One region of the Actinacidiphila polyblastidii genome, then DNA from elsewhere that is predicted to be linked to it. Evidence: riboswitches for the same ligand, from Rfam matches in the RefSeq annotation. Region 1 holds a riboswitch; the other holds the start of a gene.
The links. A riboswitch is a leader RNA that binds a small molecule or an ion and turns the genes downstream of it on or off. The one in region 1 is predicted to bind glycine.
Positions count from the first base shown of each region.

Region 2: another riboswitch for glycine. It lies ahead of gcvT (glycine cleavage system aminomethyltransferase GcvT); the one in region 1 lies ahead of gcvP (aminomethyl-transferring glycine dehydrogenase).

Region 1 is NZ_JAZEWV010000045.1:7,725-14,638, forward strand. Features, by position in the region: gene V2S66_RS31000 (bifunctional nuclease family protein) at 1-75, shown strand, start outside; gene V2S66_RS31005 (MerR family transcriptional regulator) at 311-913, shown strand; gene V2S66_RS31010 (DNA polymerase IV) at 1,026-2,537, shown strand; gene V2S66_RS31015 (PRC-barrel domain-containing protein) at 2,453-2,830, opposite strand; glycine riboswitch at 2,976-3,084, shown strand; glycine riboswitch at 3,085-3,209, shown strand; gene gcvP (aminomethyl-transferring glycine dehydrogenase) at 3,270-6,158, shown strand; gene V2S66_RS31025 (DUF5999 family protein) at 6,205-6,411, opposite strand; gene V2S66_RS31030 (hypothetical protein) at 6,675-6,914, opposite strand, start outside.
Region 2 is NZ_JAZEWV010000001.1:521,750-528,663, reverse strand. Features, by position in the region: gene V2S66_RS02130 (DUF885 family protein) at 1-58, shown strand, start outside; gene V2S66_RS02125 (enhanced serine sensitivity protein SseB C-terminal domain-containing protein) at 74-838, opposite strand; gene V2S66_RS02120 (enhanced serine sensitivity protein SseB) at 1,134-1,874, opposite strand; glycine riboswitch at 1,988-2,088, shown strand; glycine riboswitch at 2,089-2,202, shown strand; gene gcvT (glycine cleavage system aminomethyltransferase GcvT) at 2,251-3,366, shown strand; gene gcvH (glycine cleavage system protein GcvH) at 3,511-3,891, shown strand; gene glyA (serine hydroxymethyltransferase) at 3,907-5,181, shown strand; gene V2S66_RS02100 (L-serine ammonia-lyase) at 5,281-6,666, shown strand; gene V2S66_RS02095 (PhzF family phenazine biosynthesis protein) at 6,705-6,914, shown strand, end outside.

The DNA.
Region 1 (6,914 bases):
GAGGACGAGGTGGAGAAGTTCCGCGAGTTCCTTGACCAGATCTCGCCCGAGGACTTCGGCACCAGCAACCAGTGACCCGTCCGGCGCCGCCGACCGGCGCCGTTGTGGAGCAAGGGTGCTCCTGCGTACGGGCATTCGGGTAGTCGTTCCCGGGGCTGAGTCCGACCAAACCACTCGTGGGGTGAATTTCACTCGGCGTGCCGAGTGTGGCGATCGTTGACGCACCCCTGGCGACTGCCTACCGTCGAGTTGGAAAGTCTCGTGGCACATGCGCGTGGCTACGGGATGTGAAGGGACGGAGGGCGGCGGCGTGAGAAACACCGGCGACGGTTCGGCGCCCGGCGGTCCGTTTGCGACGCAGGGGGCCCTGGCCCGTGCGACCCCCGGCGAGGGGGGCGGCCCGGCCGCGCAGACTCCGCCCGAGCAGATCGGCTACCGCGGCCCCACCGCGTGCGCCGCGACCGGCATCACGTACCGCCAGCTCGACTACTGGGCGCGCACCGGCCTGGTGGAGCCCAGCGTCCGGCCCGCGTACGGCTCGGGCAGCCAGCGGCTCTACAGCTTCCGCGACGTGGTCGTCCTGAAGATCGTCAAGCGGCTGCTGGACACCGGCGTGGCGCTGCAGAACATCAGGACCGCGGTCCAGCACCTGCGCTCGGTCGGGCCCTCGGAGCTGGCCAGGATGACCCTGATGAGCGACGGCGCGACGGTCTACGAGTGCACCTCGCCCGACGAGGTCGTCGAACTCCTCCAGGGCGGCCAGGGCATCTTCGGCATCGCGGTCGGCGTGGTCTGGCGGGACGTGGAGAGCGCCCTGTCCCAGATGCACGGCGAGCGCGTGGACACCGGCGAGACGCTGGTCGGCCACAACCCCTCCGACGAGCTGGCCAGGCGCCGCCACCGGGCCGTCTGAGCCGCGGGCGGCGTCCCACGCCGCCGCCGGTGCGATCCCGCCGCTGCCGTGCACCCCGCCGCGCCGTACACCCGTACGGTGAATGTCGGCGGTGTGCGGGACGATCGGGGATGTGAGAAGTGCGCCGACCATCCTGCATCTCGACATGGACGCGTTCTTCGCCGCGGTCGAGCAGGCGTCGAAGCCGAGCCTGCGGGGCAAGCCCGTCGTCGTCGGGGGGATCGGCAACCGCGGCGTGGTGTCGACCGCGTCCTACGAGGCGCGCGTGCACGGCGTGCACTCCGCCATGGCCATCGCGCACGCCCGCCGGCTCTGCCCGAACGCGGCGTACCTCTACCCGCGCTTCGGCATCTACCGGCAGATCAGCGAGATCGTGATGGCGCTGCTGGCCGAGGTCTCACCGCTGATGGAGCCGCTCAGTCTCGACGAGGCGTTCCTGGACCTGGAGGCGGGCGCTGCCGCCACCGGCAGCCCGGCCGGGCCCAGAGAGGTCGCCGAGGGCCTGCGGGCGCGTATCAGGGCCGACACCGGGCTCACCGCGTCGGTCGGCCTGGCCGGCTCGAAGCTGCTCGCCAAGATCGCCTCGGAGCAGGCCAAGCCGGACGGCCTGCTGGTGGTCGAGCCGGGCACCGAGCGGGCGCTGCTGGACCCGATGCCGGTGCGCACCCTGTGGGGCGTCGGCCCGGCCACCGCGGAGCATCTGCGCAGGGCCGGCATCACCACCGTCGCCGAGATCAGCGGGGCCGGCGAGGCGGAGCTGGTCAGACTGCTCGGCAAGTCGCACGGCGCCGGGCTCTACGCGATGGCGGCGGGTCTGGACAACCGCCCGGTGGTCGCCGACCGGGACGTGAAGTCGGTGTCGGTCGAGGACACCTTCGACCACGACCTCACCGACCGCGCCCACGTCCGCCACGAGATCGACCGGCTCGCCGACCGCTGCGTGCAGCGGCTGCGCGGCGCGGGCCGCTCCGGCCGGACGGTGGTGGTGAAGGTGCGGCGCTACGACTTCTCCACGCTGACCCGCTCCGAGACGCTGCGCGCCCCCACCGACGACCCCTCCGTGGTCCGCGAGACCGCCCGCCGGCTGATCGAGGCGGTCGACATCACCGGCGGCCTGCGGCTGCTGGGCGTGGGCGTGACGGGCCTGGCCGACTTCACCCAGGAGGACCTGTTCGCGCAGCGCGCGGCGGAGCGGGAGCCCGGTGAGTCCGATGCGGCGGAGCTGCCGTCCAGCCCGCCCCCGCCGCCCGCGCGGTCCGACCGCTGGCTGTCCGGCCAGGACGTGGTGCACGAGGAGTACGGCCCCGGCTGGGTGCAGGGCAGCGGGGTCGGGCGGGTCACGGTCCGCTTCGAGGTGCCGACGGACACCCTGCCCGGCCGGGTGCGCACCTTCGCCGTCGAGGACCCGGCGCTCACCCACGGCGAGCCGCTGCCGCTCGTCGCGCTGCGCGACACGCCCCTGCCGACGCCGCAGCAGCCGCGGCCGACGCCGGGCGCGGCCGGGGACGCGACGCCCGAGCCAGAGCCGCCGGCCGTCGCTCAGTCCTCGCCAGGCCGCGCGCCGAAGTCCCGCTCGGGCGCCGGCACCGGCTCCGGTCCTGAGCGCGGCACGTCCATCCCGTAGTGGTGGTACAGCTGCAGCTCCTGCTCGGGGGACAGGTGGCGGCCCACGCCGAAGTCCGGGGCGTCCTTGATGAGCGACTTCTTGAACGGCACCTCCAGCCGGCCGTCCACCAGCGCGCTGGGCTCCAGCGGCACGAACGCGTCCCGGGTGAACAGCCCGGTACGCACCGCCGCCCATTCGGGGGTGCCGGTCGCGTCGTCGAGGTACACCTCGTCCACCGTGCCGATCCTGGTCCCGTCGCGGTCGAAGGCGCGGCGCCCGATCAGGCTGCGCGGATCGATGTCGGTCTGCACGGTCCCTCCAACTCACGGCGAATGCTGCTGGACACCACCCAAAGCCACATTACGGGCGCTGTCGACCGCGGATCGGCCGGGCGCGCGACCCGCCAGGCGGCCTCGGCCTGCCCGGCGTCGTCGCTGGTACGCTGAGGGTGGCTGCAAACCCCATGCGGGAGAGTCCTTCGCACGCACCGTCAAGGGCGTGACGAAGGCGCCGAAGGAGCAATCCCTCCCCGGAATCTCTCAGGCATCCGTACCGCACGGGCGAGGTCACTCTGGAAAGCAGGGCCTGCTCCGGAAGCGCCGCCGCCTCCGGAACGCGTCCTCACCGACGGTGAAAGCCGCCCCGGCAGGGGCGGTGAAGCTCTCAGGTTCTGATGACAGAGGGGGAGGCCGTACGGGTGCCCGCACCGCGCACCCCCGAAGGTCGTGACAGACCAGGAGGCCGCCGCAGATGACTGACCGCCGCATCCCCCTCGCCGAGCTGGAAGCCGGAGTGCCCTTCGCACGCCGCCACATCGGGCCCGACGCCGAGGCGCAGGCGAAGATGCTCGCCCAGGTCGGCTACGGCTCGCTGGACGAGCTGACCGACGCGGCCGTGCCCGCGGCCATAAAGAGCGCCGAGGCGCTCGGCCTGCCCGCGGCGGTGACCGAGGCCGAGGTGCTCGCCGAGCTGCGCGCCCTGGCCGGCCGCAACCAGGTGCTGGCCCCGATGATCGGCCTCGGCTACTACGGCACCTTCACGCCGCCGGTGATCCTGCGCAACGTCATGGAGAACCCGTCCTGGTACACGGCCTACACGCCGTACCAGCCGGAGATCTCGCAGGGCCGGCTGGAGGCGCTGATCAACTTCCAGACGGTGGTCGCCGACCTCACCGGGCTGCCCACCTCCGGCGCCTCGCTGCTGGACGAGAGCACCGCCGCGGCCGAGGCGATGGCGCTGTCCCGGCGGGTCGGCAAGGTCAAGGAGGGCGTCTTCCTGGTCGACGCCGACACCTTCCCGCAGACCCTGGCGGTGCTCAGGACCCGCGCGGAGCCGACCGGCGTCGAGATCGTCGTCGCCGACCTGGCCGACGGCATCCCGGCCGAGGCCGCCGAGCGCGGCGTCTTCGGCGTGCTGCTGCAGTACCCCGGCGCCTCGGGGGCGGTACGGGACCTGCGGCCGATCGTGGCGCGGGCGCACGAGCTGGGCGCGGTCGTCACGGTGGCCGCCGACCTGCTGGCGCTGACGCTGCTCGCCTCGCCCGGTGCCCTCGGCGCGGACATCGCGGTCGGCACCACGCAGCGGTTCGGCGTGCCCATGGGCTTCGGCGGCCCGCACGCCGGCTACATGGCGGTGCGCGAGTCCTACGCGCGCAACCTGCCCGGCCGGCTCGTGGGGGTCTCGGTGGACGCGGACGGCGACAAGGCGTACCGCCTGGCGCTCCAGACCCGCGAGCAGCACATCCGCCGGGAGAAGGCCACCAGCAACATCTGCACCGCGCAGGTGCTGCTCGCCGTGATGGCGGGCATGTACGCCGTCTACCACGGCCCCGACGGGCTGGCCGGCATCGCCCGCCGCACCCACCGCTACGCCGCGGTGCTCGCCGCGGGCCTGCGGGCCGGCGGCGTCGAGATCGAGCACGACGCCTTCTTCGACACCCTCACCGCCCGGGTGCCCGGCCGCGCCGCCGAGGTCGTGGCCGCCGCCCGCGCGGCCGGCGTCAACCTGCGCCTCACCGACGCCGACCGGGTCGGCGTGGCCTGCGACGAGACCACCGACCGCGCCCAGCTGGCCGCCGTGCTCGCCGCTTTCGGCGCGCCCGCCGCCGACCTCGACGCGCTGGACGCGCGGACCGCCGACACGCTGCCCGCCGCGCTGGTCCGCACCGAGCCCTACCTGACCCACCCGGTCTTCCACCAGTACCGCAGCGAGACCGCGATGCTCCGCTACCTGCGCCGCCTCGCCGACCGCGACTACGCGCTGGACCGCGGCATGATCCCGCTGGGCTCCTGCACGATGAAGCTCAACGCCACCACCGAGATGGAGCCGGTCACCTGGCCCGAGTTCGGCGCGCTGCACCCGTTCGCGCCGATCGAGCAGGCCGCGGGCTACCTGGAGCTGATCCACGGCCTGGAGGACCAGCTCGCCGAGGTCACCGGCTACGACCGGGTCAGCCTTCAGCCGAACGCCGGGTCCCAGGGCGAGCTGGCCGGACTGCTCGCGGTCCGCGCCTACCACCGCGCCAACGGCGACACCGGACGCACGGTGTGCCTCATCCCGTCCTCCGCGCACGGCACCAACGCCGCCAGCGCGGTGATGGCCGGCATGAAGGTCGTCGTGGTGAAGACCGGCGAGAACGGCGACGTGGACGTCGAGGACCTGCACGCGAAGATCGACCGGCACCGGGACGAGCTGGCCGTGCTGATGGTCACCTACCCCTCGACCCACGGCGTCTTCGAGGACAACATCACCGACGTCTGCGCGGCCGTGCACGACGCCGGCGGCCAGGTGTACGTCGACGGCGCGAACCTCAACGCGCTGGTCGGCCTCGCCCGGCCGGGCCGGTTCGGCGCGGACGTCTCCCACCTGAACCTGCACAAGACCTTCTGCATCCCGCACGGCGGCGGCGGTCCCGGCGTCGGCCCGGTCGCGGTCCGCGCCCACCTGGCCCCGTACCTGCCGAACCACCCGCTGCAGCCCGGCGCGGGCCCGGCGACCGGCGTGGGACCCGTCTCCGGCGCGCCCTGGGGCTCGGCGGGCATCCTGCCGATCTCCTGGACGTATGTGCGGCTGATGGGCGGCGAGGGCCTGAAGCGGGCGACCCAGATCGCGGTGCTCGGCGCGAACTACGTCGCCAAGCGCCTGGAACCGCACTTCCCGGTGCTCTACACCGGCCCCGGCGGCCTGGTCGCGCACGAGTGCATCATCGACCTGCGTCCGCTGACCAGGGAGACCGGCGTCAGCGTCGACGACATCGCCAAGCGGCTGATCGACTACGGCTTCCACGCGCCGACCATGTCGTTCCCGGTGGCGGGCACCCTGATGATCGAGCCGACCGAGAGCGAGGACCTCGCCGAGCTGGACCGCTTCTGCGACGCCATGATCGCGATCCGCGGCGAGGTCGAGCGGGTCGGCGCGGGGGACTGGCCGGCCGACGACAACCCGCTGCGCGGCGCCCCGCACACCGCGGCCGCGCTCGGTGGAGAGTGGACGCACCCGTACAGCCGCGAAGAGGCCGTCTTCCCGGCCGGGGTGTCGGCCGCCGACAAGTACTGGCCGCCGGTGCGCCGCATCGACGGCGCCTACGGCGACCGCAACCTGGTCTGCTCCTGCCCGCCGCTGGACGCGTACGAGGGCTGACCGCCCGCCGTCCGCCGCCGGCCCCTCGGCCGGCGGCGGCCTGCGTTCAGGCCGCGGTGATGACCCGGCCGGAGGCCAGCGGGCGGTGCGGCGCGATGATCTGCCCGTCGGGCAGCAGCTCTCCGGTGTCCTCGAAGAGGAGCACCCCGTTGCACAGCAGGCTCCAGCCCTGTTCCGGGTGGTGGGCCACGGTGTGCGCCGCCTCGCGGTCGGAGCAGTCTGCGGTCGGGCACTGCGGGTGGTGCTGGCACATGGTCGATGCCGTCTTTCGCTGCGAGTGGTCGGTGCTGCCGGCGGTCGCTTCCCCTGTCCGCAACATGTGCGTACCCCCGTTCCTGGTGCGGCCGGTCCCAGTGTTGCTCTGCCGGCGCCGTTCCGCAGGGATTTGGCGGAGCCAGGGCACACTCGGAGAAGACTCCTCACCCGGGCGGGTGGTCGCGGTACGACGACGGCGCTCCCCTGCCTCCAAGGCGGGGGAGCGCCGTGCTGCCGTCGCAGCGGCCGCCCCTGCTGCGTTCAGGCCGGTGAGCCGGCGAGTGGCGGAGGCGCCAGCCGCACGCTCAGCACCGGCGCCAGGTCCACCAGCCGGTGCACCCGGTGCGAGGTGATCCCGGGCGGCGCGGGGGCCAGCGGGATCAGCAGGTCGGCGGGGTCCGGCTGGGCGGTCGCCGCGTCGGCGCGCGCGTCGTGGTGCAGCCACAGCGCCAGCATGTACAGCCCCGGCACCGACAGCAGATGCGGCTGGTAGGTGGCCGG
Region 2 (6,914 bases), on a different contig from region 1:
GCGTCCGGAACGGCGTCCCGGACGCCGGGACCAACGGCGGGACCAGCGGCGGGACTGACGTGCGGTCAGTGCGCTAGCGCGGGCCCCACGCGGAGCTGCCGGCGTGCGCCTGGCGGTCGAAGAACGCGGGGGCGTTCGCCCGCATCCACAGCGCCACCGGGTCGTAGGGGTCGCCCAGCGCCACGGTGGAGACGGCGAGCCCGTCGGGCACGCCCGCCACCGCCTGCTGCATCATCAGGCGGACCGCCTCGACCGCCTGCGGCGCGCCGTCGTAGACCTCGACGCCGATCGCCAGGTACGGCTCGCCGAGCGCGGGCTGCACCCAGGCGTTGCGCAGCGCCCGCACCGCGGGGGTGGCGTGCGCGGCCTGGGCGAGCAGCGCGTAGAACTGCGGGAGCTGCAGGGACGGTTCGGCGATCTGCAGCGGGCCGGCCGGCAGCACGTCGAGGCCGACGGCGATCCTGCGCAGGTCCGCCCACGGGATGCCGACGCCGCCGCCCGCCGCGTGCGGATTGAGCCACAGGCCGCACCGGTCGGGGTAGAGGGTCAGCGCGATGTCCCGCCCGGAGACCACCTCGTGGTCCCTGGTCCAGCCGCTCGCGGCCAGCTCGCGCGGCGAGCTGACGCACGGCGCGTACGGGTGCCCGCCGATCTGCATGCTGCCGTACTGGGCGTCGGGCGCGCCCGACCTGCCGTGCCACAGCAGCATCCACACCTGGCCCTCGGCGAGCGACACGAGCAGGTTCTCGTATGCGTCGAACCGGCCGGGCGCCACCTGGTGCAGCATCCGCTCCACCTGGCCGGCCGCCGCCGCGCCGCCTTGCGCACCCGCGATCACCTGGGACCGCCCTTTCCCCTCGTCCGCCGATTCCGCTTGGTTCGTCCGACGCCATCAAATCAGTTCGAGTGTTCCCGGTGGAACGCGTCTCGACTCAAGCCGCGCCGCCTATATGGCGCGTATACAGCGCGTATACGGGCCGCCACCGGCCCGGCCGGTCGGGCCCGGTCGTCCGCGGTCGTCCGCGGTCGTGCCCGGACCGCCGCGGTCGGCGGCGGTCGTGGCCGGTCCGGTCGTGGCCCCGCTGCCGCCGCCAGGACCGCCGTCCCTGCCGCCGCCGCTCGCGCCGGACGCGTCAGTCCCGGGCGAAGAACGGCGCGACGGCCTCCAGCATCCAGTCCGCCACCGGGTCCTGTGCCACGTCGAGCAGGATCAGGTGGACCTGCCAGGGCAGCGGCGCCGCGCCCAGCGCCCGGCCGAGGCCGTCCAGCGCGGCCGCCCGGTCCTCCTCCTGCCAGCGGTCCAGCTCGACGCCGACGAAGAGGGCCGGCGGCTCCTCCTCGACCGACGCCAGCGCCCGGCGCGCGGTGAGCACGACCGGCGTGACCGCGAACTCGGCGGCCGCGGCGGCCAGGAAGTCCACCGGCTCCTCCTCGTGGCCCGGCTCCCACAGCCGCACCCGCGCCCCGGGGGTGGGCGCGGCGCCGGACGGGGACCGGTCGGCGCGGCACAGTTCGGCGACCGCGGCCGGCGGCAGCGGGACGCCCACCGCCCCGCCGGGGTTGACCGCGATGCCCACCGCGGGAGGCAGCCCGCGGGCGAACTCGTGCACCGGCGCGACCGCGCAGGACATCCCGTCGGCGGCCTGCCGGAACTGCTGCTCCGAGCTGAACACCGGCACGTAGGGGGCGCCTTCGAGCTCCATGGTGGGCAGGTCGAAGCCGGGCGCCCCGCCGCCGTTCGGCAGCGGCACCCAGATCCGGGAGCGGCCGAGCACCTCCAGCAGCCTGGGCCCGGCGGCGGGGTTGCCGACGCTCGCCGAGAGGACTTCCTCCAGCTCGTTGGCCGGCCATATGTACGGTGCCGGATTCTCCATGTCCACCCTTGTCCGCCCATGTGCCGCCGTTGCCCGGGAAACCCTAGCGGCTCCTGCCGTCACTCCGACCCGGGCGTGCAATGATGGTCGGCACAACTTGCATACCGGCCGTTGGAGGCCGCGCGGGAGAGTTCCGGTTCCTCTCAGGAGGGCCGGGCGCCGAAGGAGCAAGTCCTCCCTTGAATCTCTCAGGCACAGATACCGCGCGGACGAGGCAGATCTGAAAAGCGGAGGGCGCCCCACCGGGCTCCCTCCCACCCAAGGTGCAAGCCGGGCCCCGCGCGGGGTCACGGTGAACCTCTCAGGTTCCGATGACAGATGGGGAGGCCGCTGTGGCCTCGTTTCCGTACCGTCCTCACCTGGGAGCCCGTTTCCGATGAGCGAACCCCGCCGTACCGCGCTCGACGCGCTGCACCGCGCCCTGGGCGCGACCATGACCGACTTCGCGGGCTGGGACATGCCGCTGCGGTACACCAGCGAGCGCGAGGAGCACCAGGCGGTCCGCACCCGCGCCGGCCTCTTCGACCTCTCGCACATGGGCGAGATCACCGTGACCGGACCGCAGGCCGGGGAGCTGCTCGATCACGCGCTGGTCGGCCACCTGTCGGCGCTCGCCCCGGGCCGGGCCCGCTACACGATGATCTGCGCGGCCGACGGCGGCATCCTGGACGACCTGATCGTCTACCGGCTCGCCGACCGGGAGTACATGATCGTCGCCAACGCCTCCAACGCGCAGACCGTGCTCGACGCGGTGACCGAGCGGGCGGCCGGCTTCGACGCGGCGGTCCGCGACGACCGGGACGCGTACGCGCTGCTCGCCGTCCAGGGCCCGCAGTCCCCCGGCATCCTGAAGTCGCTCACCGACGCGGACCTCGACGGGCTCAAGTACTACGCGGGGCTGCCCGCCACCGTCGCCGGTGCGGACGCGCTGATCGCCCGCACCGGCTACACCGGCGAGGACGGCTTCGAGCTGTTCGTGGCGCCCGGCGACGCCGAGCGGCTGTGGCAGGAGCTGACGGCGGCCGGCGCCGGCGCCGGGCTGGTGCCGTGCGGGCTGTCCTGCCGGGACACGCTGCGCCTGGAGGCCGGGATGCCGCTGTACGGGCACGAGCTGACCACCGCGCTGACGCCCTTCGACGCGGGGCTCGGCCGGGTGGTGAAGTTCGACAAGCCCGGCGACTTCGTCGGCCGCGACGCGCTCGACGCCGCGGCTCGCAAGGCGGACGCGACCCCGCCGCGCCGGCTGGTCGGCCTGGTCGCGCACGGCCGCCGGGTGCCGCGGGCCGGCTACCCGGTCACCGACGGCTCCGGCGCGGTGATCGGCGAGGTCACCTCCGGCGCGCCCTCCCCCACCCTCGGCGTGCCGATCGCCATGGCGTACGTGGACGCGCCGCACGCGGCGCCCGGCAGCGCGGGGGTCGCGGTCGACATCCGCGGCGCCCAGGAGCCGCACGACGTGGTCGCGCTGCCGTTCTACAAGCGCGAGCGCTGACGGTCCCGCTCCGTCACCGCGCGCGGCCGCCGCGCGCGCCGCACCGCATGCCCCCTCCGACTTCCCGCGACTTCCGCACCCCTCCGACTCCGCCCGTCCTCGCGCCGCGCGCGGGGACCGTCATCCATCCGGGAGAATTCCGTCATGAGCATCAATCCTGAGCAGCTGCGCTACAGCAAGGAACACGAGTGGGTCTCCGCCGCCGCGGACGGGGTGTCGGCCGTGGGGATCACCTCGCACGCCGCCGACGCGCTCGGCGACGTCGTCTTCGTCCAGCTCCCCGAGGCGGGCGCGACGGTCACCGCCGGCGAGACCTGCGGCGAGCTGGAGTCCACCAAGTCGGTCAGCGACCTGTACTCGCCGGTGTCCGGTGAGGTCACCGAGGTCAACCAGGACGTCGTCGACGACCCGGCGCTGGTCAACTCCGCGCCCTTCGAGGGCGGCTGGCTCTTCAAGGTGCGGGTGTCGGGCGACGACGCGGAGCTGCTGTCCGCGGCCGAGTACGACGCGTTCATCGCGGGCTGAGGAGACCTGACGCACATGTCGCTGCTGAACCAGTCCCTGCACGAGTTCGACCCGGACGTCGCCGCCGCGGTCGACGCCGAGCTGCACCGCCAGCAGTCCACCCTGGAGATGATCGCCTCGGAGAACTTCGCGCCGGTCGCGGTGCTGGAGGCCCAGGGCTCGGTGCTGACCAACAAGTACGCCGAGGGCTACCCGGGCCGCCGCTACTACGGCGGCTGCGAGCACGTCGACGTGATCGAGCAGCTGGCGATCGACCGGGTGAAGGAGCTGTTCGGCGCCGAGGCGGCGAACGTCCAGCCGCACTCGGGCGCGCAGGCGAACGCCGCCGCGATGTTCGCCCTGATCAAGCCCGGGGACACCATCCTGGGCCTGGACCTGGCGCACGGCGGTCACCTGACCCACGGGATGAAGATCAACTTCTCCGGCAAGCTGTACAAGGTCGCCGCCTACCACGTCGACGCCGAGACCAACCGGGTCGACATGGCCGAGGTCGAGCGGCTGGCCAAGGAGCACCGGCCGCAGCTGATCGTGGCGGGCTGGTCGGCGTACCCGCGGCAGCTGGACTTCGCGGCGTTCCGCCGGATCGCCGACGAGGTCGGCGCGTACCTGATGGTCGACATGGCGCACTTCGCCGGCCTGGTCGCGGCCGGGCTGCACCCCTCGCCGGTGCCGCACGCGCACGTGGTCACCACCACCACGCACAAGACCCTCGGCGGCCCGCGCGGCGGTGTGATCCTCTCCACCGCGGACCTCGCCAAGAAGATCAACTCCGCGGTCTTCCCCGGTCAGCAGGGCGGCCCGCTGGAGCACGTGATCGCCGCGAAGGCGGTGGCGTTCAAGGCCGCGGCCACGGCGGAGTTCAAGGACCGCCAGTCACGTACGCTGGAGGGCGCCAGGATCCTCGCCGAGCGGCTGACCGGCGCGGACCTCGCCGAGGCGGGCGTCTCGGTGCTCTCCGGGGGCACCGACGTGCACCTGGTCCTGGTGGACCTGCGCGACTCGGCGCTGGACGGGCAGCAGGCCGAGGACCGGCTGCACCAGGTCGGCGTCACCGTCAACCGCAACGCCGTCCCGAACGACCCGCGCCCCCCGATGGTGACCTCGGGGCTGCGGATCGGCACCCCCGCGCTCGCCACGCGCGGCTTCCAGGCCGACGACTTCCGCGAGATCGCCGACGTGATCGCGCAGACGCTGAAGGCCGCGTCGCCCTTCGGGGGGACCGAGGCCACCGCGCTGCGTGAGCGGGTCGAGGCGCTGGCCGCCAAGCACCCGCTGTACCCGGGGCTCTAGCCCCGGCCGCTCGACGGGCGGGGCCGCCGCACCGGCGGCCCCGCCCGGCACCCCCACAGCGGACAACGGCGTCCGCGACAACCGAGGAGTACGTTTTCCGTGGCCATTTCGGTCTTCGACCTGTTCTCGATCGGCATAGGGCCGTCCAGCTCGCACACCGTGGGCCCGATGCGCGCCGCCGGGATCTTCGCCCACCGGCTGAAGAACGAGGGCCTGCTGGCCCACACGGTGTCGGTGCGGGCCGAGCTGTTCGGCTCGCTCGGCGCGACCGGCCACGGCCACGGCACCCCCAAGGCCGTCCTGCTCGGCCTCGCCGGGCACTCCCCGCGCAGCGTCGACGTGGAGCGCGCGGACGAGGAGGTCGCCCGGGTGCGCGAGACCGGGCGGCTGAACCTGCTCGGCGCGCACGAGATCGACTTCGACCCGGACAGCCAGCTCGTGCTGCACCGGCGCCGCTCGCTGCCCTACCACGCCAACGGCATGACCCTCTTCGCGTACGACGCGGCCGGCGTCCCGCTGCTGGAGAAGACGTACTACTCGGTCGGCGGCGGCTTCGTGGTCGACGAGGACGCGGTCGGCGAGGACCGGATCAAGCTGGACGACACGGTCCTGCGCTACCCCTTCCGCACCGGCGACGAGCTGCTGCGGCTGTCCCGGGAGACCGGCCTGTCCATCTCGGCGCTGATGCTGGAGAACGAGAAGGCGTGGCGCGGCGAGGCGGAGATCCGCTCCGGGCTGCTGGACATCTGGCAGGTCATGCAGGCGTGCGTGCAGCGCGGCATGTCCCGCGAGGGCATCCTGCCGGGCGGTCTGAAGGTCCGCCGCCGCGCCGCCCAGTCCGCCCGCCAGCTGCGCGCCGAGGGCGACCCCGCCCGGCACGCGATGGAGTGGGTCACGCTCTACGCGATGGCCGTCAACGAGGAGAACGCGGCGGGCGGCCGGGTCGTCACCGCCCCCACCAACGGCGCCGCAGGGATCATCCCGGCCGTCCTGCACTACTACCTGAACTTCGTGGCGGACAAGGGCAGCACCCCCGCCGAGCAGGAGGACGCGGTGGTGCGGTTCCTGCTGGCGGCGGGCGCCATCGGCATGCTCTTCAAGGAGAACGCCTCGATCTCCGGCGCCGAGGTCGGCTGCCAGGGCGAGGTCGGCTCGGCCTGCTCGATGGCCGCGGGCGGTCTGGCCGAGGTCCTCGGCGGCACCCCGGAGCAGGTCGAGAACGCCGCCGAGATCGGCATGGAGCACAACCTCGGCCTGACCTGCGACCCGGTCGGCGGCCTGGTCCAGATCCCCTGCATCGAGCGCAACGGCATGGCCTCGGTGAAGGCCGTCACCGCCGCCCGGATGGCGATGCGCGGCGACGGCCGCCACCACGTCTCCCTCGACAAGGTCATCAAGACCATGAAGGACACCGGGGCCGACATGAAGGTCAAGTACAAGGAGACCGCCCGCGGCGGGCTGGCGGTGAACGTCATCGAGTGCTGACGGCCGCTGCCGGCGGCCCGACGCTGAAGGGGGGCGGGATGGGCGGGTACGGTCTGCCCGTCGCGATCGTGCGCGCGTGCCTGCGCGAGGGGGCGGGCGGCAGTCCGACCGCGGTGCTGGACGACGCGCCGCTCAGTGACGCCGAGCGGCGCCGGGTGCCCGCCCTGACGGGCGCGTCGCACGCCGTCTTCGTCTCGGTGCGGGGCGGCCGGCCGGGCCGCCCGTCCGGTGCCGACTCGGTCTCCCTG